DNA from 3 places in the Streptomyces sp. NPDC001507 genome. Region 1 is predicted to be linked to each of the others. Evidence: riboswitches for the same ligand, from Rfam matches in the RefSeq annotation. Region 1 holds a riboswitch; each other region holds the start of a gene.

What was found. Region 1 has a riboswitch for cyclic di-AMP ahead of ACFY0K_RS00260 (C40 family peptidase). Riboswitches for the same ligand answer to the same signal wherever they lie in the genome.
Positions count from the first base shown of each region.
Region 2: another riboswitch for cyclic di-AMP. It lies ahead of ACFY0K_RS14350 (transglycosylase family protein); the one in region 1 lies ahead of ACFY0K_RS00260 (C40 family peptidase).
Region 3: another riboswitch for cyclic di-AMP. It lies ahead of ACFY0K_RS40220 (M23 family metallopeptidase); the one in region 1 lies ahead of ACFY0K_RS00260 (C40 family peptidase).

Region 1 is NZ_JBIAVV010000001.1:44,697-52,203, reverse strand. It holds gene ACFY0K_RS00270 (ATP-dependent Clp protease proteolytic subunit) at 1-46, shown strand, start outside; gene ACFY0K_RS00265 (hypothetical protein) at 54-362, shown strand; cyclic di-AMP (ydaO/yuaA leader) riboswitch at 724-908, shown strand; gene ACFY0K_RS00260 (C40 family peptidase) at 912-1,385, shown strand; gene ACFY0K_RS00255 (ATP-binding protein) at 1,423-1,881, opposite strand; gene ACFY0K_RS00250 (helix-turn-helix domain-containing protein) at 2,094-2,954, shown strand; gene ACFY0K_RS00245 (DUF397 domain-containing protein) at 2,964-3,191, shown strand; gene ACFY0K_RS00240 (8-amino-7-oxononanoate synthase) at 3,302-4,429, opposite strand; gene bioB (biotin synthase BioB) at 4,577-5,782, shown strand; gene ACFY0K_RS00230 (adenosylmethionine--8-amino-7-oxononanoate transaminase) at 5,775-7,061, shown strand; gene bioD (dethiobiotin synthase) at 7,064-7,507, shown strand, end outside.
Region 2 is NZ_JBIAVV010000004.1:113,198-125,084, reverse strand. It holds gene ACFY0K_RS14400 (hypothetical protein) at 1-13, opposite strand, end outside; gene ACFY0K_RS14395 (N-6 DNA methylase) at 194-2,380, shown strand; gene ACFY0K_RS14390 (hypothetical protein) at 2,589-3,200, shown strand; gene ACFY0K_RS14385 (protein kinase) at 3,239-4,726, shown strand; gene ACFY0K_RS14380 (glycoside hydrolase domain-containing protein) at 4,830-5,654, shown strand; gene ACFY0K_RS14375 (SurA N-terminal domain-containing protein) at 5,825-6,472, shown strand; gene ACFY0K_RS14370 (hypothetical protein) at 6,441-6,623, opposite strand; gene ACFY0K_RS14365 (nucleoside triphosphate pyrophosphohydrolase) at 6,696-7,703, shown strand; gene ACFY0K_RS14360 (cytochrome P450) at 7,700-8,953, shown strand; gene ACFY0K_RS14355 (transglycosylase family protein) at 9,164-10,162, shown strand; cyclic di-AMP (ydaO/yuaA leader) riboswitch at 10,356-10,530, shown strand; gene ACFY0K_RS14350 (transglycosylase family protein) at 10,535-11,227, shown strand; gene eno (phosphopyruvate hydratase) at 11,646-11,887, shown strand, end outside.
Region 3 is NZ_JBIAVV010000015.1:135,750-147,636, forward strand. It holds gene ACFY0K_RS40185 (SDR family NAD(P)-dependent oxidoreductase) at 55-816, opposite strand; gene ACFY0K_RS40190 (thymidine kinase) at 874-1,524, opposite strand; gene ACFY0K_RS40195 (alkaline phosphatase family protein) at 1,577-2,770, opposite strand; gene ACFY0K_RS40200 (DUF5998 family protein) at 2,770-3,366, opposite strand; gene ACFY0K_RS40205 (GNAT family N-acetyltransferase) at 3,492-6,566, opposite strand; gene ACFY0K_RS40210 (HPr family phosphocarrier protein) at 6,744-7,025, shown strand; gene ACFY0K_RS40215 (GntR family transcriptional regulator) at 7,278-7,973, opposite strand; gene ACFY0K_RS40220 (M23 family metallopeptidase) at 8,334-9,089, opposite strand; cyclic di-AMP (ydaO/yuaA leader) riboswitch at 9,102-9,265, opposite strand; gene ACFY0K_RS40225 (M16 family metallopeptidase) at 9,456-10,844, opposite strand; gene ACFY0K_RS40230 (pitrilysin family protein) at 10,841-11,887, opposite strand, start outside.

The sequences.
Region 1 (7,507 bases):
GATGCCGACCCGCCGGACGCTGCCCGGCCTGCCGGACGCGGGGTGAGCGGCCGATGCTGCCGCCGGAGCTGCCGCCGCTGCCCGCGCTGACCCGCGCCGAGGGCGAGCTGATCGACCGTTATCTGGACGTGGTGGATTTACTGGGCCGGATCAATCCGGCGCGCAACGAGGACACCTACCGCGGGCTGCGCGCCGCGCAGGCGCTGGTACGCGCGGCGTCCGAGCTGCGTGACGCCCTGGCCCTGATGCATCTGCGGGGCGAGACGGAGCTCCACGGCGACACGCTGGCACGCGCGTTGCGGGTGCTCGACGGCGAGCGCCGGACCGCTCGCGTCGTACTCCCGCCCGACTGCGTACGGTGACACCCGCCGGACTCCGGTCCGTGCCGTCGACGGGACGGACGGGGCGGAGTCGAAACGACCCAAAGGGGTTACCGCCGTTCGGCGGAGCGTGGCGTGGTTTTACCCGACCGGGGAAGCCGCTCGGGTTGCCTGTGCGGGGGTGCCCGCGGGCGGCTTCCGCGCAGGTCCGGGGCTACGCAGGGCAGTTGACGGAAAATCGAACACAGGGCTGTCCACCCGAACGGGTGGGTGGTGAGTAACCCCACAAATCCCCGGTTCCGTTGGGATTTTCGGACACCCGTGAGTGAAGATCCCTGTCTGACGACAAGCCCTCGCCACAGCGGCGGGGCGGTCCGGGCGGACGCCGAGTCCTGCCGCCGCCCGGATTGACCCGTCGACAGAAGTGCATCGGCAGGAGTGGAGGACCCAAGCACGACGGGTCGCCGGCACGGTCGCGCCATGACCGGGCCGAGCAGCCCTTGGGGTGAAGCCGTGGCGACACGGCCGGGCAACTTCGCCAGCCCGAATCCGACAGGTCATCCTTCACAGGCGGCTGACGAAGGGTTGCGCATGACTGCGCTCAATCGTGTTCCGTCGCTGATGGCCCGGGCCGGTACGGCCTCGGCACTGACCATCGCCGCCGTGGGCGGTTCGATCGTGATACCGGGTGTCGCCTCCGACGCCTCGGCCGCCACGATGGCGACGAAGGCACTGCAGATCGCCGCCTCGAAGAAGGGCTCGCCCTACAGGTGGGGCGCCACCGGACCGAACAGGTTCGACTGCTCCGGGCTGACGCTGTACTCGTTCAAGAAGGCGGGCAAGACCCTGCCGCGTACGGCGGCCCAGCAGTACAACAAGACCCGTCACATCTCGGCCGGCAACCGCAAGGCCGGGGACCTGGTCTTCTTCCACTCGGGGTCCAGCGTCTACCACGTCGGCATCTACGCCGGGAAGGGAAAGATCTGGCACGCCCCGAAGACCGGGGACGTGGTCAAGCTCCAGAAGATCTGGACGCGCAGCGTCTGGTACGGCCGGGTCAGCTGACCCGTTCCCGCGTCGGCCGGCCGGCAGGAACTCAGGGCTACGGTTCCTGCTGGCCGGCCGCCGTGACGGTGCCCGCCGGGACCGTCCAGGGCAGTTCGATGGAGACGGTCTTGCCGCCCTCCCGGGTGGGCCGTACCCGGAGTTTGCCGCCGCACTCCGCGGTCAGCCAGCGGATGATGACCATGCCGCGCCCGTTGTCCTGCTGAACCGCGGCGGGGAGTCTTTTGGGGAAGCGCGGATGGCTGTCCGTGACGCCGATGCTCAGCTGTTCGTCGCGGTCGAGCACGAGGTCCACGGTGAAGGTGGGTGACTGCCCGAAGGTGTGCTGCACGGCGTTGGTGGCGAGTTCGGAGACGATGAGGCGGACGGTGTCCGCGGTCTCCGTCTCCGGTGGCAGTCCCCACTCCGCGAGGGTGTCCAGCACGTAGGAGCGGGCGGCGGAGACCGAGGCGGGATCGCTCGGCAGGGTGACGGATGCTTCCTGGTGGTCTGCCATGGCGACGTCGTCCCTTTCCTCGGGACCGGAGTCCGACACGGAGCGGATGGTTCGAGTACGGTCCCGGACTGGTGCTTCTTCGCCAGACTGCCATTACCGGGCCGGTCACGGGGAGCGATCCACCAAGATATGCATATATCTGTCGCTCGAAGCGGTGAACTCTGCGACCTCAGACCGTATTTGGGCGGCTCGGAAGGAGTAAGGAGTAGCCCATGCAGAACGGTCCCGCGGTACGCCGCCGGAAACTGGGCGCCGAACTGCGCACACTGCGCACCGGCGCCGGCCTCACGAGCGGTGAGGCCGCCCGTCTGGTGGGCTGGCATCAGTCGAAAGTGAGCCGGATCGAGACCGGCGCCAGCGGTGTGAAACCGGCCGATGTGCGGTTACTTCTGGACGCCTACGGCGTGGTGGAGGGCCAACTACGCGAGTTGCTCCTGGTGTTGGCGGGGTCGGAGGACACGGCGGGCCGGCACCACTGGTGGCACGCCTACCGTGGGGTCCTGCCGCCCGCCTACCGCGATTTCATCAGCCTGGAGTCACAGGCCGGCACGATGCGCACGCTGGAGACCCTGGTCGTACCGGGGCTGCTGCAGACCCCCGAGTACGCGCGCGCGGTGACCCGGGCGGCCATGGACGGGCGCGCCGACGACTCCCTGGACACCCTGGTGGAGGTGCGCCTGGCCAGGCAGGACGTGCTGCGAAACGATCCGCCGCTGGAGCTGAGCGCGGTGCTGGACGAGGCGGTGCTGCGCCGGGAGGTGGGCGGTCCCGGTGTGATGGCACGGCAGCTGGAGCGGCTGGTGGAGGCGGCCCGGCTGCCCCAAGTACGGCTCCAGGTGCTGCCGTTCGCGGCCGGAGCGCATATCGGCATCACCGGACCTTTCGTAATCTTCTCATTTCCGAGCACTTCTGATCTGGACGTGGTTGTTATCGACCAGTTGACGAGTAGCCTCTACCTGGAGCGGAAAGAAGACCTCCAGGCCTACACGGAGGCCTTCGACACGCTCCGGATCCACGCCCTTTCGCCCGAGGACTCGTTGGATTACATCGCCGCAATAGCTGACGGCGCGTAAGGAGGCACCATGACTGCACTGCCTCGGAACGTACCTTCAAGTGCTGATCTGCACGGACTGCGGTGGCTGCGCAGCAGCTACAGCACCGGAGCGAACAACTGCGTGGAGACGGCACGGCCGCGCTCCGGCCCGTCGGCCGGACTGCTCGCCGTGCGCGACTCCAAGGCTCCGGCCGGACCCGCACTGCTCTTCTCCCCCGAGAGCTGGGCGGGTTTCACGGCGGCATTCGCCGACTGATCAGCCCCAGAAGAGTCTGACCGGACACGCACGAGATCGATCAGACTCACATCCATCCGTTCCCGACTCCGTATCCGCTCGCGAGCCAGGCCCGGCCGTGTCACGCCGACTCATGGTCGTGTCTTGCCGATCACACGTACAGCGCGTTCGATCTCGGCCCCGGAGAGGTCCGCACGGGCGGTCAGCCTGAGCCGTGAGATGCCGTCCGGCACCGACGGCGGACGGAAACAGCCCACGGCCAGGCCTGCCGTCCGGCAGTCGGCCGCCCACCGCACGGCCTGCTCCGGGGACGGGGCCCGCACGGAGACCACCGCGGCGTCCGGACGTACCGCTTCCAGACCCGCGGCGGTCAGCCGTGCGTGCAGTTCCGCGGCCACCTCCCGGGCCCGCGCCGCACGCGCGGGCTCGCGGCGCAGCAGCCGCAGGGCAGCCAGCGCCGCCCCCGCCGCGGCGGGGGCAAGACCGGTGTCGAAGATGAAGGTCCGGGCCGCGTTGACCAGGTGGTCGATCACCCGGGCCGGCCCCAGCACCACCCCGCCCTGGCTGCCCAGCGACTTCGACAGGGTCGCCGTGACCACCACGTCGTCGGCCCCGGAGAGCCCGGCCGCGTACGGCGCGCCCCGCCCGCCGTCCCCGAGCACCCCGAGCCCGTGGGCGTCGTCGACGAGCAGCCCGGCGCCGTGCTCCCGGCACGCCTCGGCGAGCGCCGCCAGCGGTGCCGCGTCCCCGTCGACCGAGAACACCGTGTCGGAGACGGCCACGGCGGGCCCCTCGTGCGTCCCGAGGGCCTTGCGCACGGCGTCCGGGTCGGCGTGTCCGACGACCTGGGTGGCGCCCCGGGCCAGCCGGCAGCCGTCGATCAGGGAGGCGTGGTTGAGGGCGTCGGAGACGATCAGGGAGCCGTGCGGGCCGAGCGTGGTGACGGCGGCGAGGTTGGCCGCGTAACCGGAGGAGAAGACCAAGGCGGCCTCGAACCCGCAGAATCCGGCCAGCTCCCGCTCCAGCTCGGTGTGGAGTTCGGTCGTGCCGGTGACCAGCCGGGAGCCGGTGGAGCCGCCGCCCCAGGTCCGGGCCGCCCCGGCGGCACCCTCGGCGACCTCCGGGTGGTGGGCGAGGCCGAGGTAGTCGTTGCTCGCCAGGTCCAGCAGCGGCGAGTCGGCGGGGCGGGGGCGCAGGGTCCGTACGAGTCCGGCGCGGCGGCGCTGTTCCGCCTGTTCGTCGATCCAGCCGAACGCCATGGCCCCTCCGGTGAATTTGTAGGCAGTGGACAGACCCTAGCGGGATCATCAGGCGCCCACTGTGTGGCAATACCCACACGTCGAACTGACAGGGTTGTGCAAACTCTCCTTGGCCCAGAGCAGCCTCGTAGTACAGGATCGGCTCTCATGGACCTGCTGAACACGCTGGTGGACAAGGGGCTTCGGCGCGAGCTGCCGACCCGCGAGGAAGCGCTCGCCGTTCTGGCGACCTCCGACGACGACGTGCTCGACGTGGTGGCCGCGGCCGGCAAGGTGCGCCGGCAGTGGTTCGGCCGGCGCGTGAAACTCAACTACCTGGTCAACCTCAAGTCGGGCCTGTGCCCCGAGGACTGCTCCTACTGCTCGCAGCGGCTGGGCTCCTCCACCGGGATCCTGAAGTACAGCTGGCTGAAACCCGACGAGGCCTCCAAGGCGGCCGCCGCGGGCCTGGCCGGGGGCGCCAAGCGGGTCTGCCTGGTGGCCAGCGGGCGCGGTCCGACCGACCGGGACGTGGACCGGGTCGCGGGCACCATCAAGGCCATCAAGGAGCAGAACGAGGGCGTCGAGGTGTGCGCCTGCCTCGGCCTGCTCTCCGACGGCCAGGCGGAGCGGCTGCGCGAGGCGGGCGCGGACGCCTACAACCACAACCTCAACACGTCCGAGGGGACGTACGGGGACATCACGACCACCCACACGTACGCCGACCGGGTGGACACGGTCAACAAGGCGCACGCGGCGGGCCTGTCGGCCTGCTCCGGCCTGATCGCCGGCATGGGCGAGAGCGACGAGGACCTGGTCGACGTGGTCTTCTCGCTGCGCGAGCTGGACCCGGACTCCGTTCCGGTGAACTTCCTGATCCCGGTCGAGGGCACCCCGTTGGCCAAGGAGTGGAACCTCACCCCGCAGCGCTGCCTGCGCATCCTGGCGATGGTGCGGTTCGTCTGCCCGGACGTGGAGGTCCGCATCGCGGGCGGCCGCGAGGTCCATCTGCGCACCATGCAGCCGCTCGCGCTGCACCTGGCCAACTCGATCTTCCTCGGCGACTACCTGACCACCGAGGGTCAGGCGGGCCAGGCCGACCTGGAGATGATCGCGGACGCCGGGTTCACGGTGGAGGGCGCCGAAGAGGTGACGCTGCCGCAGCACCGGGCCGAGGTCCGGGGCGGCTGCGGGTCGCAGGGGGCCGAGGGCGCCGGGTGCGGATCCCACGCCGAGGACGGCTGCGGCTCGGTGTGCGGCTCCCATGAAGGTGCCGCCGAGGGTGCGGCCGTCCCGGCCGTCAACGAACCGCGCACCGACCTGGTCGCGGTCCGCCGCCGGGGCGCCGGAACGGATCTCGCGCCCAATGCCTGAGCCCGGCCTCGGCGTCCCCGAGCTGCTGGCGCTCGACCGCCGGCACGTCTGGCATCCGTACGGCCCGATGCCCGGCCGGGCCGAACCGCTCGTCGTGGAGTCGGCGAGCGGGGTCCGGCTGCGGCTCGCGGACGGCTCCGGCGAGTTGGTCGACGGGATGTCGTCCTGGTGGTCGGCGATCCACGGCTACAACCACCCGGTGCTCAACGAGGCCGCGCACGACCAGCTCGGCAGGATGAGCCATGTGATGTTCGGCGGGCTCACCCACGAGCCCGCCGTCCGGCTGGCGAAGCTCCTCGTCGACATCACGCCGGCCGGCCTTGAGCACGTCTTCCTCGCCGACTCGGGATCGGTGTCGGTCGAGGTCGCGGTGAAGATGTGCCTGCAGTACTGGCGCTCCCTCGGCCGCCCCGCGAAGCAGCGCCTGCTGACCTGGCGCGGCGGCTACCACGGCGACACCTGGCAGCCGATGTCGGTGTGCGACCCCGAGGGCGGGATGCACGAGCTCTGGTCCGGCGTGCTGCCCCGCCAGGTGTTCGCGGACGCGCCCCCGGCGGAGTACGACGAGTCCTACGCCGAGCAGCTGCGCTCGACGATCGAACGGCACGCGCACGAACTGGCCGCGGTGATCGTGGAGCCGGTGGTGCAGGGCGCCGGCGGGATGCGCTTCCACTCCCCCGCCTACCTGCGGGTGCTGCGCGAGGCGTGCGACGCGCACGACGTGCTGCTGGTGTTCGACGAGATCGCGACCGGCTTCGGGCGCACCGGCGCGCTGTTCGCGGCGGACCACGCGGCCGTCACCCCGGACGTGATGTGCGTCGGCAAGGCGCTGACCGGCGGTTACCTGACGATGGCCGCGACCCTGTGCACTCCCCGGGTGGCCGACGGGATCTCGCGGGGCGAGGTGCCGGTGCTGGCGCACGGGCCGACGTTCATGGGCAACCCGCTCGCGGCCTCGGTCGCCTGTGCGTCGCTGGGGCTGCTGCTCGGCCAGGACTGGCTCGCGGAGGTCAAGCGGATCGAGGCGGGGCTGTGGGAGGGCCTGGCACCTGCCCGGGAGTTCGCCGGGGTCCGGGACGTCCGGGTCCTCGGCGCCATCGGGGTGGTCCAGCTGGACCACGAGGTCGACATGTTGGCCGCCACGGCCGCCGCCGTGCGCGAGGGCGTGTGGCTGCGCCCGTTCCGCGACCTCGTGTACACGATGCCGCCGTACGTCACGGGTGACGCGGACGTGGCACGGATCGCGCGCGCGGTGTGCGCCGCCGCGCGGGAGGGATGAGCATGCCGATCCTGGTGATCACGGGGACGGGCACGGAGGTCGGCAAGACGGTCACCACGGCCGCGGTCGCCGCCGCCGCGCTCGCGGCGGGCCGCTCGGTGGCGGTCCTGAAGGCCGCGCAGACGGGGGTACGGCCCGACGAGCGCGGGGACGCCGACGAGGTCGCGCGGCTCGCGGGTGCCGTGACGGCGGCCGAAGTCGCCCGTTTCCCGGAGCCGTTGGCACCGGGCACGGCGGCCCGCAGGGCGGGGCTGGCCGCCGTGCGGCCGCAGGACGTGGCCGAGGCCGCCGCCAAGCTGGCCACCGAGCACGAGCTGGTGCTGGTCGAGGGTGCGGGCGGGCTGCTCGTCCGGTTCGACGCGGCGGGCGGCACACTGGCGGACGCGGCCCGGCTGCTGAACGCGCCGGTGCTGGTGGTGGCGTCGGCCGGGCTCGGCACGCTGAAC
Region 2 (11,887 bases), on a different contig from region 1:
ACGGGAGGCGCATCGGGAGTCCTTCGGGAGTCGTTGAAACGCAGTCGTTGAAGCGGTGGGTCAATAACAGCAGAGGCTGTGAACCGAGTCAACATGATGGAGTCGAGGTGGGGTGTACACGTCCGTGAAGTAGGGGATCTTGTGTGCGTCGGTATGCTCGGTGCACACATGGGACGAGGGGAGCGGAAGCCGCGTGCAGGACGACACCACAGAGGTGACCGCGGCCGGCATCGCACGGCTCGCCGGGGTGGGCCGCGCCGCCGTAAGCAACTGGCGCCGCCGGCACGCCGACTTCCCCAAGCCGGTCGGCGGCACCGAGACCAGCCCGTCCTTCGCGCTCGCCGAGGTCGAGTCCTGGCTGCGCAAGCAGGGCAAACTAGCCCAGGTCCCGCTGCGTGAGCGGGTCTGGCAGCAACTCGCCGGGCACCCCGAAGGCGCGCTGACGGCGCTGGTGCACGCGGGGTGTGTGCTGTTGCTGATCCACGAGCGCCCCACCGTCTGGCTGCACGTGAGCGCCGGCACGGACGAGCGGCTGGCCGCGATGCTGCCGGCCGCGCTGGACGAGGTGTTGACCGCACGTCTCGGCGGGACGGCCGACCCCACGGTTCACAGTGGCCGGGGCGCGGACGCCGCCGAAGCTGTGAACAGGTCGGGCCGCGCGATGGCTGTGAACGGGTCCGGCGGTGCGGACGGTGTGAACACCGCGCACCCCGCTGCCGCTGCCGCTGCCGCTGCCGCTGCCACCCCCGCCACCCCCGCCGTCCGCACCCCCACCGGCCCCCAGCTACTCCCCTCCGCCCCCCTCCTGCGCGGCGCGGCCGAACTGGCCGCCGAGGCCGGGGCCCGGCAGGCCTTCGAGTTCCTGCTGGGGCGGCACCTGGACGCCAACCCACGCCAGTACACGCTCACCCCGTCCGAACTCGCCGGCCTCATGGCCGACCTGGCCGGCCCCGCCCGCACCGTGCTGGACCCGGCCTGCGGAACCGGCGCCCTGCTGCGGGCCGTCGGCGTCCGCCCCGACCAGGAGCTGTACGCCCAGGACAGCGCCCCCGACCTCGCCGCGCTCACCGCGCTGCGGCTCGCGCTGCACTCCCGGGCCGGCCTGCACGGCGCCGCCGGCGACACCCTGCGCGCCGACGCCTTCCCGGACCTGCGCGCGGACGCGGTCCTGTGCCATCCGCCGTTCAACGAGCGCAACTGGGGCCACGACGAGCTGGCGTACGACGCGCGCTGGGAGTACGGCTTCCCCGCCCGTACCGAGTCCGAACTGGCCTGGGTGCAGCACGCCCTGGCCCGGCTCGCCGACGGCGGCACCGCGGTCCTGCTGATGCCGCCGGCCGTGGCGTCCCGCCGTTCCGGACGCCGGATCCGTGCCGACCTGCTGCGCCGGGGCGCGCTGCGGGCGCTCGTCGCGCTGCCGGCCGGGGCGGCACCGCCGCACAGCATCCCGCTGCACCTGTGGGTGCTGCGCCGGCCGGAGCGGACACCGGCCACGCCCGAGGTGCTGCTCGTGGACACCGGAAGGTTCAGCGGGGAGGGGCGGGGCGGCCCCGACCTGGCGGCGGTACGGGACGCCGTCCTGGACGCCTGGCGTGCCTTCGAGCGCGACGGGGGGCCGGTGCAGCGCCCGGGGCTGGCCCGTTCGGTGCCGGTCATCGAACTCCTCGACGACGACGTGGACCTCGCGCCCGCCCGCCACCTGCCCCCGGCCGCCGCGGCCGACGGCGCGGAGGAGCTCACGGCGGTCCGCGAACGGCTCGGCGCGACCCTGCGCCTGACCGTCGACCTCACCCCGCCGCCCGCCGACCAGGCGCCGCCCGCGCGGTGGCCGCTCACCACCGTCGGCGAACTCGCCCGCGGGGGCGCGCTGCTGCTGCGCACCGGAGGCATCGGCGGCCCCGCGCGCGTGCCCGTGCTCACCGACCACGACGTCCTCGCCGCGACGGCTCCCTCGGGCACGCTTCCCGAGAGCGAGGAGGAGGCCGTGCTGACCGAGCCGGGCGACGTCGTCGTACCGGTCCTCGGCGGAGGCTCGGTGGCACGCGTGGTCGACGACGCGACGGCGGGCGCCGCCCTGGGGCGCAACCTGGTGCTGCTGCGACCCGACCGCACGGCCCTCGACCCGTGGTTCCTCGCCGGCTTCCTGCGCGGCACCGCCAACAACCGGCAGGCCAGCAGCTACGCGTCCACGGCGACCCGGCTTGACGTGCGCCGGCTGCAGCTGCCCCGGCTGCCCCTGGAGGAACAGCGGCGCTACGGCGCGCGGTTCCGCGCACTCGACGAGTTCGAGCGGGCGCTGCGGCATGCGAGCCGGCTCGGGGAGCACCTCGTGCGCGGGATGTACGACGGCCTCACCGACGGGACCGTCGCGCCGGGCTGACCGCCGACCGGGACCCGCCGGGACCCGCGGGGCTCCGCCGGGATCGGCCGGCAGTCGGTCCGACAACGGTTCGGTACAACCCGAACCGGTTGTCCGCGCCGGGCCATATGCTCGATCCGACCATCGCACGACCGGTGCCGTCCGCGGGCGGACGGCACCGGACGGGCACGTACGCCCTTTTCCAGGCACCAGGCACACAGGAGCGACCATGCAAGGCCAGGGCCATGCGCAGCCGGTGCGGCGGCCGCCGCACGACGCGGTACTGGTCCTGGTGCGTGTGGTGTTCGTGGCGCTCGGGGTGTTCAGCGCCGGCTTCCTGGCGTGGGCGATGCTGCTGCGGCTGGCCGTCGTGACCCGCAGGCCGGTCGACGTCGGCGTGCTGGTGACGGCGGTGGCGGCCGACGTCCTCAGCATCGTGCTGCTGGGCAGCGAACCCGGCGACGACGTGCACACCCCCGGCGGCTACCTGGGGATCACGCTGCTGTTCGGCACGCTCCTGGGAGCCGTCGTCTACTACCTGGCGGCCGACGTACGCCACTTCCAGCGGCAGCGCGAGGCGTACACGGCGCAGCAGTACGCCTACGCGCCCCCCGCTTCGCCGTACACCACGGGGACGATGCCCCCGCACACCCCGGCCCCGTCCGCGCACTCCGTCACCCCGATGCCCCGGCCGCCGCTCCCGCAGCCTCCGATACCCGCGCCGCCCCAGCGCCCGGCGCCCGCCCGGATCGAGCAGGTGCGCGCCGAACTCGACGAGCTCAGTGACTACCTGCGCAAGCACGACGGGCACCGCGGGGGCGGCCACGAGGGCGGACGGTGACCGTGGCGGCAGGACGGGTCGTCGCCGGCCGCTACGAGCTGTCCACGCTCATCGGGCAGGGCGGCATGGGCCAGGTGTGGACGGCGTACGACCAGCGGCTCGACCGGCGGGTGGCGGTGAAGCTGCTGCGCCCCGACAAGGTGGCGGGCGCGGAGGCGGAGGAGCTGCGCCGCCGGTTCCTGCGGGAGTGCCGGGTCACCGCGCAGGTCGACCACCCCGGCCTGGTCACCGTGCACGACGCGGGCAGCGAGGGCGAGGAGCTCTTCCTGGTCATGCAGTACGTGGACGGCGCCGACCTCTCCGACCACCTGGCCGAACACGACCCGTACCCGTGGCAGTGGGCGGTCGCGGTGGCCGCACAGCTGTGCGCCGTGCTGAGCGCCGTGCACGCCGTGCCGATCGTCCACCGCGACCTCAAGCCGCGCAACGTGATGGTGAAGCAGGACGGCACGGTCACCGTCCTCGACCTGGGCGTCGCCTCCGTCATGGACACCGACACCACCCGTCTGACCCACACCGGATCGCCGATCGGCTCGCCCGCCTACATGGCGCCCGAGCAGGCGATGGGCGGCGCGGTCGGCCCGTACACCGACCTGTACGCGCTCGGCGTGCTCCTGCACGAACTGCTCAGCGGGGAGGTCCCGTTCGCGGGTTCCACGGCGCTCGGCGTGCTGCACCGGCACCTGTACGAGCCGCCGGTGCCGGTACGCCGGACCCGTCCCGAGGTCCCCGAACCACTCGAAAGCCTCGTGCTGCGCCTGCTCGCCAAGGACCCGCAGCACCGCCCGGCGTCCGCACAGGAGGTCTACGAGGACCTGGCGGCGCTCCTGCCCGCGCGCGGGACGCCGTCCGGGTCGCCCCTGGACCCCACGCGCCCCTTCCTGCGCCCCCACGCCCCCTGGCCCGACCGGGCGCGGACCCCCGCACCGCAGCCCGCCGCCCCCGTGGCCGCCGTACCCGGCAGGCCGGATGTCGCCGCCGCCGTCGACGAGGTCAAGCGGCTGCTCGGGGAGGGGCGCATCACCCAGGCCGTCGACATCCTGGGCGCGATCCTGCCCGCCGCCGCCGACCAGCACGGTGAGCGCTCCACGGTCGTCCGCACGCTGCGCAAGCAGTACGCGGCCACGCTGATGGACGACGGACAGTACCGGCGGGCGCTGCCCGAACTGCGCCGCCTCGCCGACGAACGCGCCGCCGAGGCGGGCCAGGCCGACCCGCAGGTCCTGCGCTTCCGCTACGAGACCGCCCAGTGCCTGGAACAGCTCGGCGAACCGGCGGCGGCGCTCGCGGAGTACCGCGCGCTGCTGCCGTACTACGAGAACCAGTACGTGGCCGGCGACCCGCAGCTCGCGCACGAGGTGCGCCGCCGGATCGGGCATCTGCTGCTCGCGCTCGGCGACCGGCCGGCCGCCCACGACACGCTCACCCGGCTGCTGTTCGACGTGGAACGGCTGCACGGGCCCGGCCACCCGCTGGCGGGCGAGGTGCGGCGGACGCTGCACTGGCTGGGGCAGATGCGCGGCTAGTTCCCGCACAGTGCATACTGCACCTGCTTTTCGCACAACCTGTCGCACAGCAACGGCGGCACAGGCAAAGACACAAGTAAAGACACAGGGGTGGGGTTCCGGCATGTCCAGCCATCGGCAGTCGAAGAAGCGCAGATACATCACCTGGGGCGTCGCGGGTGCCGCGGTCGTCGCCGGGGCCGGCATCGCCGCGCAGACCTCCATGGCGGCCACCACCTGGCCCGCCCAGAAGACGTTCACCGGCCGCGCGTTCGACACCTGCACCGCGCCCTCGCTCGCCGCGATGAAGGCCTGGAACACCGGCTTCTACGGCGCCGCCGCCGTCTACATCGGCGGCAAGAACCGCGGCTGCAACCAGCCCAACCTCACCGCCTCCTGGGTCAAGTCCGTCTCCGCGGCCGGCTGGAAGCTCATCCCGCTCTACGTCGGCGCCCAGCCGTCCTGCGGATCCGGCGGCTCCGTGAAGATCAGCGCGGCCACCGCGGCCGCCACCGGCAAGTCCGAGGCGGACGACGCCGTGGCCAAGGCCGCCGCGCTCGGCATGAAGGCCGGAAGCCCGATCTACCTCGACATGGAGGCGTACGACACGACGAACACGTCGTGCAACAACGCCGTGCTGACCTACGTCCGCGCCTTCGACAAGGAACTGCGCGCGAAGACCTACCGCGCCGGCTACTACGGCTTCACCAGCTCCAGCGCCAAGGCGATCGCGAACGCCACCGACAAGACCGACCTGCCGGGCAACCTCTGGTACGCGCTGTGGGACAAGCAGAACACCACGACCGCGGACTGGCCGTTCGGCGCGTCCCAGTACACCGGGCACAGCCGGGCCCACCAGTACTTGGTGAACAGCAAGGAGACGCGCGGCGGTTACACGATCACCGTGGACCGTGACGCGTGGGACGCCCCGGTGGCGATCACGGGCTGAGCGGGATCCGCGCGGGATCAGTACCGCAAACCCTTCCGGAGGGTGGTGCGGCGGTGCCGGAAGTGCGTGTGAATCGTTGGTCGAATGGGTTGGCCAGAGCTTGCCCACTGCCTACCATCGATCACCGCAAGACTTTGTGCACCGTCGCACAATCTCCTCGGGAGGCACCCTTGCACCGCCGCCGTCGCACCGCGCTCCTCCTCTCCGCCGCGATCGCCGCCGCGGCCCCCTTCCTGACCGCCTGCGGAAGCGACGCGCACCCGGGCGCGGCGGCCGTCGTGGGTGGCCAGCGGATCACCGTCTCGCAGCTGGAGAACCGCGTGAACGAGGTGCGCCGGGCGCAGCGCGCCGCGGTGCCCGACGCGACGCAGTACCAGCAGGTCCTCGCCTCCACCAGCAGCCTCACCCGGGACACCCTGTACAACATGGTCCTCGACAAGGTGCTGCACCGGGCCGCCCAGGACGCCGGCGTCGGCGTCACCCGCGCGGAGGTCGAGCAGATGCGCTCCGGCCTCGAACAGCAGGCCGGCGGTTCCGCGGCGCTGCAGACGGCCTGGCTGCAGAAGTACGGCATCGCCCCCCAGCGGCTGGACGACAACCTCCGCTTCCAGGTGGAGGCCAAGAAGCTCGCCGAGGCGCTCGGCACCGACACCTCGCAGCCCGCCTTCTGGAAGGCCCTGGCCAACGCCTCCAAGGAACTGCACGTCGACCTCAACCCGCGCTACGGCGCCTGGGACGTCCAGAAGAGCAGCCGGGTGGACGCCAAGACCCCGTGGGTACGGGAGGTCACCTCGGGCGGGACGCAGGCGTCGGCGTAGGGCGGCCCCGGGCCATCGGTGCGGCCACCTCCGCTGCTACCACGGCGATCACCGCGATCACCGCGAGCACCGCGGTCACGGTGAGCACGGCGATCACCGCGGTCACGGTGAGCACGGCGATCACCGCGGTCACGGTGAGCACGGCGGTCATACGATCACTTGATCGCCGCCGCCCTGTGGACAAACCGCGAGGTGGGCGGCGGCGGTGCGTTACGTTCGGAGCGTGAACACCACCAGGCCCGAACCCACCACCCCGGACCCCTCTCCCGCGGCCGCCGACGCCGGCCGGGTCGTCCTGCTCACCACCAGCCACCGGGTCGCCCCCGGCCTGCTGTCCTGGCCCGCCTGGCAGGCACTGCGCGCGGCGGACCGCGTGCTGTGCGCGGACGGCGCGCATCCGCAGCTGCCGTATCTGCGGGAGGCCGGGACCGCCGTGGACGAGGCCGCCCCCACCGCCGAGGAGCTGGTCGACGCCTGCGCCGGCGGCCGGACCGTGGTGGTCGTGGCGACGGGCGAGGGCGAGCCGGCCCTCACGGACGGCCTGGCCCGCCTGGCCGGCTCGGGCCGGGTCCGGATGCCCGAGCTGGAGCTCCTCCCCGCCTCCTACGACCTGCCCGGCGCCCGCCTCCTCGACCTCGTCCAGGTCATGGACCGGATCCGCGCGGAGTGCCCCTGGTCGTCCCGGCAGACCCACCGCGGCCTCGCGAAGTACGGCATCGAGGAGGCCTACGAACTCGTCGAGGCGATCGAGGAGGGCGACCGCGACGAACTGCGCGAGGAACTGGGCGACGTGCTCCTCCAGGTCGTCTTCCACGCGCGGATCGCGGAGGAGGACCCGGAGGCCCCCTTCTCGATCGACGACGTCGCGGGCGGCATCGTCGCCAAGCTCATCCACCGCCACCCGCACGTCTTCGGCGACGAGACCGCGTCGACGCCGGAGGAGGTCAAGGAGCACTGGCTGCGGACCAAGGCGGTGGAGAAGCGCCGCGAGTCGGTGACGGACGGGATACCCCTCGCGCAGCCGGGCCTCGCCCTGGCGGCGAAGCTGGCCTCGCGGGTGCGCACGGCGGGCCTCGAGGTGCCGCTGCCGCAGGCACCGGGCATAGGCTACGAACTGCTCGCGCTGGCGGCCCGCGCGGAGGCGGAGGGCGTCGACCCGGAGGCGGCCCTGCGCGCGGCGGCCCGGGCCTACCGGGACGCGGTGCGGGCGGCGGAGGGAGTGGCGAAGTGACCGCCGTCCCGGACCTGTTCACCTGGGAGTTCGCCGCCGACCCCTACCCCGCCTACGCCTGGCTGCGGGAGCACGAGCCGGTGCGGCGAACCCGGCTGCCCAGCGGGGTGGAGGCCTGGCTGGTCACGCGGTACGCCGATGCCAAGCAGGCCCTCGCCGACCCCCGTCTGTCCAAGAACCCGGCGCATCACGACGAGCCCGCGCACGCCAAGGGGAAGACCGGCATCCCCGGTGAGCGCAAGGCCGAGCTGATGACGCACCTGCTGAACATCGACCCGCCGGACCACACCCGGCTGCGGCGGCTGGTGAGCAAGGCGTTCACACCGCGCCGGGTGGCCGAGTTCGCGCCGCGGGTGCGGGAGCTGACCGACCGGCTCATCGACGGGTTCGCGGAGCGGGGCGAGGCCGACCTCATCCACGAGTTCGCCTTCCCGCTTCCCATCTACGCCATCTGCGACCTGCTCGGCGTCCCGCCCGAGGACCAGGACGACTTCCGGGACTGGGCGGGGATGATGATCCGGCACGGGGGCGGGCCGCGGGGCGGGGTCGCGCGGTCCGTGAAGAAGATGCGCGGGTATCTGGCCGAGCTGATCCACCGGAAGCGGGAGGCGCTGTCCGCCGAGGCCGGGCCAGGCGAGGACCTCATCTCGGGGCTCATCCGGGCCTCGGACCACGGTGAGCACCTCACCGAGAACGAGGCCGCGGCAATGGCCTTCATCCTGTTGTTCGCCGGTTTCGAGACCACCGTCAACCTGATCGGCAATGGCACGTACGCGCTGCTCACCCACCCCGGGCAGCGGGCCCGGCTGCAGGAGTCCCTGGCGGCCGGCGAGCACGGGCTGCTGGAGACCGGGGTCGAGGAACTGCTCCGCTACGACGGACCGGTGGAGCTGGCCACCTGGCGGTTCGCCACCGAGCCGGTCGCGATCGGCGGGCAGCACATCGCGCCCGGCGACCCGGTCCTGGTCGTCCTGGCCGCGGCCGACCGGGATCCGGAGCGGTTCGCGGAGCCGGACACCCTCGACCTCTCCCGGCGGGACAACCAGCACCTCGGCTACGGCCACGGCATCCACTACTGCCTCGGCGCCCCGCTCGCCCGCCTGGAGGGCCAGACCGCGCTCGCCGGCCTCCTCACCCGCCTTCCGGACCTGCGACTCGCCGTCGACGAGGGGGAGTTGCGGTGGCGCGGCGGACTCATCATGCGCGGACTGCGCACCCTCCCCGTGGAGTTCACACCCGCCGGTCGGTGAACCCTCGCCGGGCCTTCGGCGAGCCTTCGCCGAGGCCACTACCGGCCCGTACGGGCAAAAGGTGACCGGCGTTCAAGTCTGTGATCTTCACGTGATCTGCGCGGCATTAACTTGTGACAAGTGATCGTCTGCCGATACGTTCACCCATCAGCGCGGCGCCCTTGCGGGACCCGCCGCGCCGGTCACCGCTGTCGCTCGAAAGGTTTCCGCATGCTCTCCGGGAACGGTCGTCACCGTCGCCCCCGCCAGGCTCCGGCACTCCTCGTCGCGGCCGGGGTGACCGGCTCGGCCATCGCCATCCCGCTCCTCGGCGCGGTGAACGCCAGCGCGGCCGACGGCTCCACCTGGGACCAGGTGGCCGAGTGCGAGAGCGGCGGCTCCTGGAGCGCCGACAACGGCACGGGCTACTACGGCGGTCTTCAGATCTCCCTGGAGGACTGGAGCAAGTACGGGGGCCAGGAGTACGCCTCCACGCCGGACCAGGCGAGCCGTTCGCAGCAGATCGCGGTCGCCGAGAAGATGCTCGCCGACCAGGGCACCAAAGCGTGGCGGACCTGCGCCCTGCTCGCCGGACTCTCGTCCGACGACGCCTCGGTGAACGTGGACACGGGTCTCGGCAACTCGGGTGGTTCGTCCGGTTCATCCGGATCCTCGGACTCGTCCTCAGGTCTGTCCGACTCGTCCTCTTCCTCCGGTTCCGACACCTCTTCGGGTGTCACGGACTCCGGGAGTGACTCCGCCACCCCCTCTCCGGGCGCGAGTGCCGGCGGCGACTCCGAGGTCGACTCCTCCGGCAAATCCAGCAAGACGGACAAGTCGGAAACGTCCGACTCCGATTCCGGCTCCGGCGCGCCGAAGGTGAGTGAGAGTCCCGCCACCTCCGGGGCTGACGACTCGGACAAATCGTGGCAGACCGGCGGGTCTTGGAGTCTGGTGGACACGGGGGCCGTCAGTGGCGGCGGCAAGCACCGCGGCGGTTCGGCGGACGAAAGCGTGACAAACGGTCAGAGTGTCACCTCCTCCGGCCGGCACGCCTCCGGCGACAGCGGCACCTACACCGTCCGCGACGGCGACACCCTCGCCTCCATCGCCGACTCCCTTGGCCTGGACGGCGGATGGCGCGCGCTCTATGACGCGAACAAGGCTGATATCGGCTCCGACCCGAATGCCATCACCCCCGGTCAGACCCTGAAACTCGGCACCGAATAGGACGAAAGGCGGCGGGAGTTGACGCCCCGTTCGAGCCGAATGTCCGTTTTGGTGAAAGTGTGGGATGAGTCTCAGAAGCCCTGATCATCTTTGAAATTCATCTGATCGTCTGTTTACGGTCGAGGCCGCTCGTCACCACGAGCCCCGGCCGTCGCAACGCCGAGTCCTGCCAGCGGCTGCCCGGGAACAGTCGTCGCGTCATGCGCCGTAGGCAGGAGCGGGGGACCCAAGGTAAGTGCCGGGACCGGTGGTTGAGACCGCCGATCCGGCTCGGGGTGAAGCCGCGCACCGACACACAGGTGTGCGGCCGGGCAACTCAACCGGCCCGAACCCGACAGCTCACCTCGCAGGCGTCGGTGAGGGGATCGATCCATGCTGTTCTCCGGCAAGGGCAAGCACCGTCGTCCGTCCAAGGCCGTCCGCGCCATCGCTGTCGCCGGTGTCACCGGCGTCGCCGTCGCCGCCCCGCTGATGGCGGCCGGCAGCGCCTCCGCCGCCACCGCCTCCGAGTGGGACGCCGTCGCCCAGTGCGAGTCCGGCGGCAACTGGGCCATCAACACCGGCAACGGCTACTACGGCGGTCTGCAGTTCTCCGCCTCCACCTGGGCCGCGTACGGCGGCACGCAGTACGCCGCGCAGGCCAACCAGGCCACCAAGGCGCAGCAGATCCAGATCGCCGAGAAGGTCCTCGCCGCCCAGGGCAAGGGTGCCTGGCCGGTCTGCGGCACGGGCCTGTCCGGTGCCACCTACACCGGCAGCAGCTCCAGCAGCTCCAGCAACTCCGCCGGCTCGTCGAGCAGCAGCACCAGCACCCGCTCGACCGACACCCAGGCCGCGTCCCGCTCCGCCGAGCGTCCGGCCGCCAAGAAGACCGTCACCACCCCGACCGGCAAGAAGGTCAAGAAGGGCGACGGCGAGTACAAGGTCGTCAAGGGCGACACCCTCAGCTCGATCGCCGAGAAGCACAAGGTCAAGGGCGGCTGGCAGGCGCTGTTCAAGCTGAACAAGGACATCGTCGAGGACGCCGACTTCATCTACCCGGGCCAGCAGCTGCACCTGAAGTAGGGCACCTGACGCAGCCCGCGGGCGGCCGCCGAAAGTACTGGGCGGTGCCCAGCTGAACCACAGCTCTCCCACAACCGTGGTCCCCATAGTGGAGACCACGTGAGGGCCACCCCCGTCCCCCACGGACCCCCGCCCCGGTGCGTTTTCCCCCGAACGCACCGGGGCGGGGTTTCTCTGTGCCGCCACCCCACCGCCCCGTCGGCCCCGTCGTCCCCTTCTTGGTCCGCTCTTCTCCCGTTCTTCATCGGGCCCCCCTTTGTTCCGCGCGTGAACAATGAGTACCGTCTGTGTGTCCACGGGCCGGTCGGTCGTGCCGGCCGACGGCCCCGGGACGGTTAGGCTCTAGTCGCAAGGCTGAGCAAGGGCCGACGAGGCCCGCGTGCGCCCCGCACAACCAGCGTCACATCCCAAGAAGGAGATGCTCGTGCCGTCCATCGACGTCGTCGTAGCCCGGGAAATCCTGGACTCCCGAGGCAACCCCACGGTCGAGGTCGAGGTCGGCCTCGACGACGGCAGCACGGGTCGTGCCGCCGTCCCGTCCGGCGCCTCCACCGGTGCCTTCGAGGCCATCGAGCTCCGTGACGGCGACCCCAACCGCTACCAGGGCAAGGGCGTCGAGAAGGCCGTCCTCGCCGTCATCGAGCAGATCGGCCCGGAGCT
Region 3 (11,887 bases), on a different contig from region 1:
CGTCCCGCACCGCGGACGCGCGGGACCGGAACGCAGGGGTGGTCGTCCGCCGGATCAGGTGGTGACGCCGCCGTCGACGACGAGGTCGTGGCCGACGACGAAGCTCGACTCGTCGGACGCCAGCCACAGCACCGCGTTGACGATCTCGTCCGTGGTCGCGACGCGGGCGATCGGAACCGTCGTGGCAAGCCGGGCCGCGCGATCGGCGTCGGTCTCGCCGGGGCGCAGCGACATGCCGGTGTCCGTGGCGCCGGGGCTCACCGCGTTGATGCGCACGTTGTCCTTGATGTGGTCCAGGGCGGCGACCCGGGTGAGGGTGCTCACGGCGGCCTTGGACGCGGCGTAGGCGGCCATGCCGGGGCGGCGCCCGTGGTATCCGATGTTGGACGCGGTGTTGACGATGACACCGCCGCCGTGCGCCCGCATGTGCCGGATCTCCGGCTGCATGCTGAGCAGGACACCGTTCAGGTTGACGTCCAGCACGGACTGCCACGCCGACAGGTCCAGGTCGGCGACCGGGGCGGGCCTGCCGAAGACGCCCGCGTTGTTGTGCGCGACGTGCAGTCCGCCGTGGCGGTCCACCGTGGTGCGCACCAGGCGTTCCATGTCCTCGGGCCGGGTGACGTCGGCGACGACAGCGGCGGCCGTGCCGCCGTCCGCTGCGACGAGCCGCACCGTCTCCTCGATGGACTCCGGCCGGGCCCCGGCGGCGACCACGGTGGCACCCTCACGGGCGAAGGCCCTGGCGCTGGCCCGGCCGATGCCGGCTCCGGCCCCGGTGACGACGACGACCTTGTCCTTGAAACGGGCGGTCATGGAGGCTGCTCCTTTGCGCGAGGCCGGGATCAGGCGGCCGGAATCAGGCGGCCGGAATCAGTCGGAGGTCACCGGCAGGACGTCCGGCGAGAGCGCGCCGGCGTGGGCGGCAGCGCTCGTCACACGGCGGCGGTGGTGACGTCGGCACAGCACCTCGTAGCCGACCTCCGCCGCGGGACTGCTCACGTCACCGACGACGACCTGTTCGCCTTCCACCACCATCTCGCCGCCCACCGTGCGGGCGTTGTGCGTGGCACGCGCCCCGCACCAGCACATCGCCTCCACCTGGAGCGTCTCAAGGCGGTCCGCCAGTTCGATCAGCCGCCGCGAGCCGGGGAAGAGCTTCGTGCGGAAGTCGGTGGTGATGCCGAAGGAGAAGACGTCCAGGCCCAGGTCGTCCACGACCCGCGCCAGTTGGTCGATCTGCTCCGGCTCCAGGAACTGCGCCTCGTCGACGATCAGGTAGTCGACCCTGCCGCCCTGCGAGATCCGGTCGACGACGTGGGCGTACAGATCCATGCCCGGCACCGCCTCGACCGCGTCGGTCACCAGACCGAGCCGCGACGAGAGCTTCCCCTCCCCCGCCCGGTCGTCCCGGGTGAAGATCAGACCCTGCAGCCCCCTCGCCGACCGGTTGTGCGCGATCTGCAGCGCCAGCGTCGACTTCCCGCAGTCCATCGTTCCGGAGAAGAACACCAGCTCGGGCATGGGGAGTTGAACACCTTTCGGTCAGTGGTGGGGGCAGGGCGGGGGCAGGGTGTCAGGAGCGTACTTCGAGCAGCGGCACGAGCTGCTCGGCGGGGGTCATCGAGCCGTGGTTGCCGACCATGGCCGACTCCTTGGGCTCCCGCTCCGAGGCGATGATCAGGACGTCGTCGTGCGCGGCCGCGACCACGTCGCCGATCCGGTCGTACACCCGCTCCTCGAACCGGTCCGGCGGGCCGAACCAGCCGGCCGCGATCGCCTCGTCCCGGGAGGCCACCCAGAACTGCTCGCCGAGCACCTCGCGCCAGCAGGTCAGGACGTCGTTCGCGGCGCCGGGCACCGCGTAGACGTGCCGGGCCCGTCCCTCGCCGCCGAGCAGGGCGACGCCTGCCTTGAGCTCCCAGTCCTCGTCGAAGTCGATGCGGTGCTCTTCGTCGAACGGGATGTCGACCATGCCGTGGTCGGCGGTGACGTACAGCGCGCTGCGCGCCGGGAGTTGCTCGGCGAGCCGCTGCACGAGCCGGTCGACGTGCATGAGCTGGCCGCGCCAGGTGTCGGAGTCCACGCCGTAGCGGTGCCCGGCGCCGTCCAGTTCGGCGTAGTACGTGTAGACCAGGGCGCGGTCGGCGGCGGCGAGCTGCTCCGCCGCGAGGTCCATCCGCTCCTCGCCGGTCAGCCGCCCGTGAAACGTTCCGCCGCTGAGCGCGACCTTGGTGAGCGGGGTGTGCTCGAAATGCGGGGAGGACACCTGGGCGGCGTGCACGCCGGCGTGCTGGGCGAGCTGGAAGACGGTGGGGTACGGCTGCCAGGCGGCCGGGTCGGTCCAGGGCTGCCAGCGCAGCTGGTTCATCAGCTCCTGGGTCTGCGGGTTGCGGACCGTGTAGCCGGGCAGGCCGTGCGCGCCCGGCGGCAGGCCGGTGCCGACGGAGGCGAGGGAAGTCGCGGTGGTCGCCGGGTAGCCGGCGGTGAGGGGCCGTCCGGTGCCGCCGCGCGAGCTGCCGAGCAGCGAGGTCAGGAAGGGCGCCTCGTCCGGGTGGGCCCTGATCTGCTCCCATCCCAGACCGTCGATCAGGAAGACGCAGTTGCGGTCGGCGGGCGTCAGCTCCGTGATCGACGCGGTCATTCCGGGTACGGCCATGCCCGCGGCCAGGGTGGGCAGCAGGTCGGCGAGGGAACCGCTGCCGTACTCGGGCAGCGGCGCGGATCCGAGGGCGAGAGGTTCGGGATGGTCCCAGGCGGCGTACGCCATCAGCGGGTGACGTCCGCGGTCGCCTCGGAGATGGCCTGCGCGAAGGCGAGCGCCTGGCGCACCGTCTCCGGGCCGTCCCCGGCCTCGCTGACCCGCAGACTGAGGTCGTCCGCCGTGGAGTTGCCGGTGTAGCCGTGGTCCGCCTCGCAGTTGGGGTCGCCGCAGGCGGCGGGCTCCAGGTCGATGCGGGAGACGGCGCCCCAGCCGATGGTCAGCACGATCTCGCGGGGCAGGGTGCCCGGTGTGTACTGCTCCGGGTTGGCCACGACCCGGCTCACCACCACCGACGAGATCCGGCCGAGCTTAACCGACTCGGTGGAGGTGGTCGCGTACGGCGTCGGGGAGGTGCTGTCGGCGGCCTGCTCGTCGGTGTGGCTGACGATGAAGCGGTTGCCGGTGAGGACGAGCACGGTGACGTGCCGCCGCACCTCGTTCTGGTCGAACGTCGTCTCCTGGTGGACCAGGTACGACCGGATCGGCTCGCCGCCGATGGCGGCCTCCACCGCCTCGGCCACGAGGGCCGGGTAGTAGCCGCTGCGCTCGATCGCGACACGCAGCCCCTGGGTCGTCGTACTGGTCTTGGCCATGGCGTCCATCCTAATCCGTGGGCAGGGGGACCCGGGCCAGTCGTGCGCGGTCGCGTCCGGCGCCACGGCGGTCGCCCGCGGCGCCGTCGAACGGCGACGGGGCGTGCGGGCGTTCGTCCCGGAGGGCCGGCGGATCAGTAGGCGGGCAGGGTGCGCGGGCCCAGATCGTCGCGGGCGGGAGGCGGGGCGAGACGCACGGTTGCGCCCAGCACGCTCACGCCCTGCGGGGCGACCACGACCGGCTCCAGGGTGACCGCGACGACCTCGGGGTGGTCGTCCACCAGCCGGGAGACCCTGAGCAGCAGCTCCTCCAGAGCGGGCGTGTCGACGGGGGCCGAGCCGCGCCAGCCGAACAGCAGGGGTGCCGTCCGGATCGAGCGCACCAGTGAGGTGGCGTCCCGGTCGGTGACCGGAACCAGCCGGTGCGCCATGTCCCCGAGCAGCTGCGAGGCGGCCCCGGCGAGGCCGAAGGACACCACGGCTCCGGCGGCCGGGTCGATCACGGCCCGGACGACTGTGTCCACGCCCCGGGGCGCCATCCGCTGCACCACCGGCCGCAGCTCCTCGGGCGCCCCGAACAGCTCGCTCAACTCGTCGTACGCCCGCCGCAGTTGCTCCTCGTCCGCCAGGTCGAGCCGGACACCGCCCAGGTCGGCGCGGTGCCGCAGGTGGGGGGCGGTGGCCTTGAGGGCGACGGGGTAGCCGAGGGCGCGGGCGGCGTCGGCGGCGGCATCGGGGGTGGGGGCGGGCAGGGCGCGGTGCACGTCGATGCCGTACCTGCCGAGGAGCCGGCAGGTCTCCTCGGCGCCGATGGTGAGCCCCTCGCCGCGTTCGAGCAGCCCGCCGATCAGCTCGGCGGCGCCCCGCTCGTCGATGTCGTCGTACTCGGGCACCTTCCCGGGCTCGGCGGCCTCCCGCTGCCACTGCGCGTACTTCACGGCCTCGGCGAGCGCCCGAACGGCCCGCTCGGCGGCGGGGTAGGCGGGGATGAGGCGGGAGTGGGGGTGGGGGGTCCGGGAGGCCTCGGGGATCTCGGCGGCGAAGCGCTTCGGAGACCGCGGCAGCGTGACCGACGGTGCCACCACTCCTGTGGGGCCCCCGGCCTCCGCGGCGGGCAGGCGTTCCGCGGCTCCCGCGGCAGGCAGGCGTTCCCCCGCTCCCGCGGCTCCCGCGCCTTCCACGGTGGGCAGGCTTCCCCCCGCTTGCGCGGCTTCCGCGGCTCCCGCGGTGGGCAGGCGTTCCCCCGCTTGCGCGGCTTCCGCGGTGGGCAGGCGTTCCGCAGGGCGGAACGGGTGGGCACCGCCACCAGTGCCGGGTGCCGTCGCACCAGCCGAAGGTGCGGTACGGCCCGCGGCCGAAAGCGCCTCCGCCAGCCCCCCGAGCTCCACGTGCACCACCAGCACCGGCTTCCCCGGAACCTCTTCGGCCGCCGAGCGCAGCGCGTCCGCCAGCTCCGCGTCCCCGACCGCCCCCTCACCGATCGTCGGGATGGCCGTGACGACCACCGCGTCGCACGAGTCGTCGGCCAGCGCCCGCGACAGCGCCTGGTGGAAGTCCGCGGCACTCGCCCGCGTCGTCAGGTCCTGCGGCCGGGCCGGCCGCAGCCCCTCCGCGAGGCACCGGTCGTAGGTCAGCAGCCCGAGCGACTCCGAGTTGCCGAGGATCGCCACCCGCGGCCCCGCAGGCAGCGGCTGCCGGGCGAGCAGCAGCCCCGCGTCGACCAGTTCGGTGATCGTGTCGACGCGGATCACCCCGGCCTGCCTGAGCAGCGCGGACACCGTGGCGTGCGGCAGCCGCGTCGCCCGGACCGCGTGGCCCGGCGGCGCCTGCCCCGCGCCCTGCACCACGACGAGCGGCTTCGCCGCCCCCGTCCGCCGCGCGAGGCGGGTGAACTTGCGCGGGTTGCCGATGGACTCCAGGTACATGAGGACGACGTCGGTCTCGGGGTCGTCGTACCAGTACTGGAGGACGTCGTTGCCGGAGACGTCCGCGCGGTTGCCGGAGGAGACGAAGGTGGAGACGCCGGTGGTGCCGGTGACGCCGCCGCCGCGCCGGTGCAGCCGGGAGAGCAGGGCGATGCCGATGGCGCCGGACTGGGCGAACAGGCCGATGCGGCCGGGGCGGGGCATCTCGGGTGCGAGGGAGGCGTTCAGCCGGATGCCGTCCGCGGTGTTGATGATCCCGAAGGCGTTGGGGCCGATGATGCGCATGCCGTAGGTGCGGGCCTGCCGGACGAGGGCGCGCTGGCGCTCGCGGCCGTCGGGACCGCTCTCCGCGTAGCCCGCGGCGAGGACGACGAGTCCCTGGACGCCGTGCTCGCCGCACTCGGTGACGACGTCGGGGACGTGCTCGGCGGGTACCGCGACCACCGCGAGGTCGACGGGCCCGTCGATGTCCCGCACGGAGCGGTGTGCCGGCACCCCGTCGACCTCCTTCAGGTCGTCGGGGAAGGCCCGGTTCACGGCGTGCAGGCGGCCGGTGAAGCCGGCGTCCCGCAGATTGCCGAGGACGCTGCGGCCGACCCCGCCGGGCGTGCGGCCGACGCCGATCACGGCCACGGACCCCGGTGCCAGCAGCCGTCGTACCGAACGGGCCTCCGCGCGCTGCTCGCGGGCGCGCTGCACGGCGAGGGAGCGGTCGGTGGGCTCCAGGTCGAACTCCAGGCGGACGACACCGTCCTCGAAGCTGCGCTTCTGGGTGTAGCCGGCGTCCATGAACACCTTGATCATCTTGGTGTTGGCGGGCAGCACCTCGGCGGCGAAGCGGCGGATCCCGCGCTCACGCGCGACGGCCGCGATGTGCTCGAGCAGGGCGGAGGCGACGCCCCGGCCCTGGTGGGCGTCCTGGACGAGGAAGGCGACCTCGGCCTCGTCGGCGGGCGCGGAGGCGGGCGTCCCGCCCGGGCCAATGCGGTCATAGCGTACGGTTGCGATGAACTCGCCGCCGATGGTGGCCGCGAGCCCCACCCTGTCCACAAAGTCGTGGTGCGTGAAGCGGTGGACGTCCTTGGCGGAGAGCCTGGGGTAGGGCGCGAAGAAGCGGTAGTACTTCGACTCGTCCGAGACCTGCTCGTAGAAGCTGACCAGGCGCTCGGCGTCATCGACGGTGATGGGCCGGACGCGCGCGGTACCCCCGTCGCGCAGCACCACGTCAGCCTCCCAGTGGGACGGGTACTCGTGCCGGTCCTGCGGGTCCGCCGGGGTCTGCATGGGCCCCAGAGTACGGCTCGCGTCCGACAACGGCGCGAGGCAGTCTGTGGAGGACGGACGTCGGACCGAGGCCGCGGTCCGGCGACCCGACCCGGAGGGGCACACGCCCCCTCCGGGCACGCTTCACGATATGGGAAACTGGTCTAGACAACCCTGAACACCGAAGGGCAGCATCACATGGCTGAGCGCCGCGTCAACGTCGGCTGGGCCGAGGGCCTCCACGCCCGCCCCGCTTCCATCTTCGTCCGGGCCGCCACGGCCGCAGGCATCCCGGTGACGATCGCCAAGGCCGACGGCAACCCCGTCAACGCGGCCTCCATGCTGGCTGTCCTGGGGCTGGGCGCCCAGGGCGGCGAGGAGATCGTCCTCGCCTCCGACGCCGAGGGCGCGGACGCCGCGCTCGACCGCCTGGCCAAGCTGGTCGCCGAGGGTCTCGAAGAGCTCCCCGAGACCGTCTGAGCGACCTGCGCCCGCACGTCCGGGGCCGCGCCACCCCCACAGGGGTCGGCGCGGCCTCGCCGTTTCCCCGCCGCCCATACGGAACCCGCACCCGGCTTTACGACGATCCCGCCCGGGAGTTCACGGAAACCCGGCACCCGACTTTACCGCGGGCATACGAAACGAGCGCGCCCGTTAATTCCCGGCGCGCTTGAATTCGGGCAGCGAAAATACGCCCCGCCGAATAACACCTCTTTGTATACGGCGCGCGTGTTAATGCCGCAGGCCCGACATGTTTACGGGATGTTGCGAAGTCCTCACACCGTTCGCCCGTTCGGTGGCGCCGGGAAATCGCAGCCGGTGGGAGACCGTCGAGCGTTCGGTGTGCAGGGCCGTGATCGCCCGGGCACGGTCGCCGTCCCCCCGCGCCACCGCGTCCACGATGGCGCCGTGCTCCGTCCAGGACTCCACGGGGTTGGCGGGCGTCTCCACGGTGTACATCCAGGCGATCTTGTGACGCAGCTGGGTGAGCGTCGAGGTCAGGGCGTGGCTGCCGGAGGCCTGCGCGAGCGTCTCGTGGAACCAGCCGCCCAGGGAGCGCAGATCCTCGCTGTTGCCCCGCCGGGCCCGCTCCTGCCCCAGCCTGACCAGTCCGCGCAGCACCTTGAGGTGGGCCTCGGTGCGGCGCTGGGCGGCCCGGGAGGCGCCGAGCGGCTCCAGGAGCATGCGCATCTCCAGCAGGTCGGCGGCCTCCTGCTCGGTCGGTTCGGCCACGCACGCGCCCGCGTGCCGGCGCGTCACCACGAAGCCCTCGGCCTCCAGGGTGCGCAGGGCCTCACGGACGGGGACGCGCGAGACCCCGTAACGACGGGCCAGGAGTTCCTCGGTGAGCCGGCTGCCCCGCTCGTAGACACCCGCGACGATGTCGTCCCGGATCGCCGTGCATACCGAGTGCGCCGGAATACGCATGTCCGACCTCCGCCTTAATCCCCGTGAAACGCCGCCGAGTGGCGCTCGTTCCGTGACTCTATTGCAATGAGCCGGAATTTCCGAAGGGGGGCCGGAATCCAGGGATATATTTTGGACAGCAGCGGCACGAAAACGACGAAAGCCCCGGCGCACGGGCCGGGGCTGCGGAACTTCTCACGAGTTGTTGTCGCACGGTGGTCGGCTGCGGGCGCGTCGTGGCCGGTCGCGCAGTTCCCCGCGCCCCTGAAGGGGCGCTGCCCGTGACGCCCCTGAAAGGGGCGCGGGGAACTGCGCGAGCAACCCCCACGCACCCGCACCCGGCCGAGGCCACGTCGGCCTCAGCGCAGCCGTCCGGCTCCCTCAGACGTTCACGCCGTGCTTGCGGAGGTAGGCGACCGGGTCGACGTCGGAGCCGTACTCGGGGGTCGTACGGGCCTCGAAGTGGAGGTGGGGGCCGGTCGTGTTGCCGGTCGCGCCGGAGAGCCCGATCTGCTGGCCCGGCGTGACCTGCTGCCCCACCGAGACGCCGATGGACGAGAGGTGGCCGTACTGGGTGTACATGCCGTCGGCCATCTTGATGACGATCTCGTTGCCGTACGCCCCGCCCCAGCCGGTGGAGACGACCGTGCCGGTGCCGACCGCGTGCACGACCGTACCGCTCGCTGCGTGGAAGTCGATGCCGGTGTGGGCACCGGAGGACCACAGGGAGCCGCCGGTCTTGTAGCCGGTGGAGACGTAGGAGCCGCTGATCGGCGCGACGAAGGTGTTGAGGCGCTTGCGCTCGGCCTCGCGGGCGGCGCGCGCCTTGGCAGCACGCTCCTTCTTGGCCTGCTCCGCGGCCTTCTTCCGGGCGGCCTCCTCGGCCGCCTTGCGCTCGGCGACCGCCTTCTGGGCGACGGCCTGGGCGTCGATCTGCTCGGCGACGGAGTCGCTGATCGTGATGACCGGGGTGAGGCCGGTCTGCTCCACGGAGTTCTCGGCGGCGACCGCCGGGGCTGCGGAGACGGTGCCGATGACACCCGTGGTGGTGAGGGCCGCGATGCCGGCGGCCTGCGCGGTGGTGCGCTTCACCCGGCCGGGACGACGGTGCTTCCCGGAGGCGCACATGAACGCCATGTAGAGGCTGGTCCTTTCCTTCCCTCTCGCCTACCGGGTTAGCTGACGGGTTCGGAGCAGGAAGGTCTCCTACGGACCCCCTCGCGACATGCGCGGGCGCCCGATTCACCCCAGGGACTGCGTGGGTCCCCGGCTCCCCTGGCTCGCGCCGTACGGGGACTCGGCGATGGCTGTCCGGTGCCGCGGACGCGGCGCGATGCCTGACGGACAGCCCGGAAGAACCTACGAGGGCCCACCTTCAATGCTCAAACGGATCACGGTTTTTGTCGCACATCCCACAGGGCAGACAGGCAACCTCCGCCCCAATTCGGACATTCCAGAGCCCTGGTGACCGGGTGGTCACCAGGGCTCCGCACGCGCGTGCCGCTACTCGGCGGCGACGACCGTGACTTCGCCGATCCCGAGGGCCTCCACGGGCTCCTTGATCTGCGCCGCGTCCCCGACGAGGACCGTCACCAGGCGGTCCACCGGGAAGGCGTTCACGACCGCCGCGGTGGCCTCCACGGTGCCGGTGGCGGCCAGTTGGCGGTACAGCGTGGCCTGGAAGTCGTCGGGCAGGTACTGCTCGACCTGATCGGCCAGGGTGCCCGCGACGGCCGCCGCCGTCTCGTACTTGAGCGGCGCCACCCCGACGAGGTTCTGCACGGCCACGTCGCGCTCGGCGTCCGTGAGGCCCCCGGCGGCGAGCGTGCGCAGCACCGTCCACAGGTCCGACAGGGCCGGGCCGGTGTTCGGGGTGTCCACGGAGCCGCTGATGGCGAGCATCGAGGCGCCGGTGCCGTCGGGGGCGGACCGCAGGACCTGCCCGAAGGAACGGACGCCGTAGGTGTAGCCCTTCTCCTCGCGCAGGACGCGGTCCAGGCGGGAGGTGAGGGTGCCGCCCAGGCAGTAGGTGCCGAGCACCTGGGCGGGCCAGACCCGGTCGTGCCGGTCGGGGCCGACGCGGCCGATGAGCAGCTGGGTCTGGACGGCGCCGGGGCGGTCCACGATGACGACCCGGCCGGTGTCGTCGGCCGTCACCGCCGGGACCGGGCGGGGCTGCGCGGTGGAGCCGCGCCAGGCGCCCAGGGTCTCGCCGAGCAGCTCGTCCAGGTCGATGCCGGTCAGGTCGCCGACGACGACCGCCGTGGCCGTGGCGGGGCGCACGTGCCGGTCGTAGAAGGCACGGACGGCGGCCGCGTCGATCTTCTCGACGGTGTCCTCGGTGCCCTGGCGCGGCCGGGACATCCGCGCGGTCGACGGGAACAGCTCCTTGTAGAGCTCCTTGGCGGCGCGGCGGCTGGGGTTGGCCAGCTCGTGCGGGATCTCGTCGAGGCGGTTGCGGACCAGCCGCTCGACCTCGCTCTCGGCGAAGGCGGGCGCCCGCAGGGCGTCGGAGAGCAGCCCGAGGCCCTTGGCGAGCCGGGAGGCCGGGACCTCCAGGCTGATCCGGACGCCGGGGTGGTCGGCGTGCGCGTCGAGGGTGGCCCCGGCCCGCTCGAGCTCGGCGGCGTACTCCTCGGCGGAGTGCTTGTCGGTGCCCTCGGAGAAGGCGCGCGCCATGATCGTGGCGACGCCGTCCAGGCCGGCCGGCTCGGCGTCCAGGGGCGCGTCCAGGAGCACCTCGACGGCGACGACCTGCTGACCGGGGCGGTGGCAGTGCAGCACGGTCAGGCCGTTGTCCAGGGTGCCGCGGTCGGGTGCCGGGAAGGCCCAGGGCTTGGCCTCGCCGGGCTGCGGCTGGGGGTGGAAGTCCATGGTGGCGAGCTCGGTCACTTGGCCGTCTCCTCGTTCTCGTTGCCGGCCTCTACGGTCGCTTCCTGCTCCGGGTCCTCGCCGCGCCCCGCCTCCTGGGTGTGCTCCGCGGACTCCGCGGACAGCGGCTCGTAGACGAGCACCGCGCGGTTGTCGGGCCGCAGACGGGCCTTGGCGACCTCCTGGACCTCTTCCGGGGTGATCTGGAGGACGCGCTGGACGGCGGTCAGGGCGAGCTGCGGGTCGCCGAACAGGACGGCGAAGCGGCACAGTTCGTCCGCGCGGCCCGCGACGGTGCCGAGCCGGTCCAGCCACTCGCGCTCCAACTGGGCCTGGGCGCGCTCCATCTCCTCGGGCGTCGGGCCCTGTTCGGCGAACCGGGCGAGCTCCTCGTCGATGGCGGCCTCGATGACCGGCACCTCGACGTCACCGGAGGTCTTCACGTCCAGCCAGCCGAGCGAGGGCGCACCGGCGAGCCGCAGCAGGCCGAAGCCGGCCGCGACGGCCGTACGGTCGCGCCGGACCAGGCGGTTGTAGAGGCGGGAGGACTCGCCGCCGCCGAGGACGGTGAGGGCCAGGTCGGCCGCGTCGGACGCGCGCGTGCCGTCCTCCGGGAGCCGGTAGGCGGCCATCAGCGCCCGCGCGGGCACCTCCTCGACGACGACCTCGCGCAGCTGCTCGCCGATGACCTCGGGCAGCGAGCCGTCGCGCGGGGTGGGCTTGCCGTCGTGCGCCGGGATGGAACCGAAGTACTTCTCGATCCAGGCGAGGGTCTGCTCCGGGTCGATGTCGCCGACCACGGAGAGCACCGCGTTGTTGGGCGCGTAGTAGGTGCGGAAGAACGCGCGGGCGTCCTCCAGGGTGGCCGCGTCCAGGTCGGCCATCGAGCCGATCGGCGTGTGGTGGTACGGGTGGCCCTCCGGGTAGGCGAGCGCGGTCAGCTTCTCGAAGGCCGTGCCGTAGGGGACGTTGTCGTAGCGCTGGCGGCGCTCGTTCTTGACGACGTCCCGCTGGTTCTCCATCGACTCGTCGTCCAGGGCCGCGAGCAGCGAGCCCATGCGGTC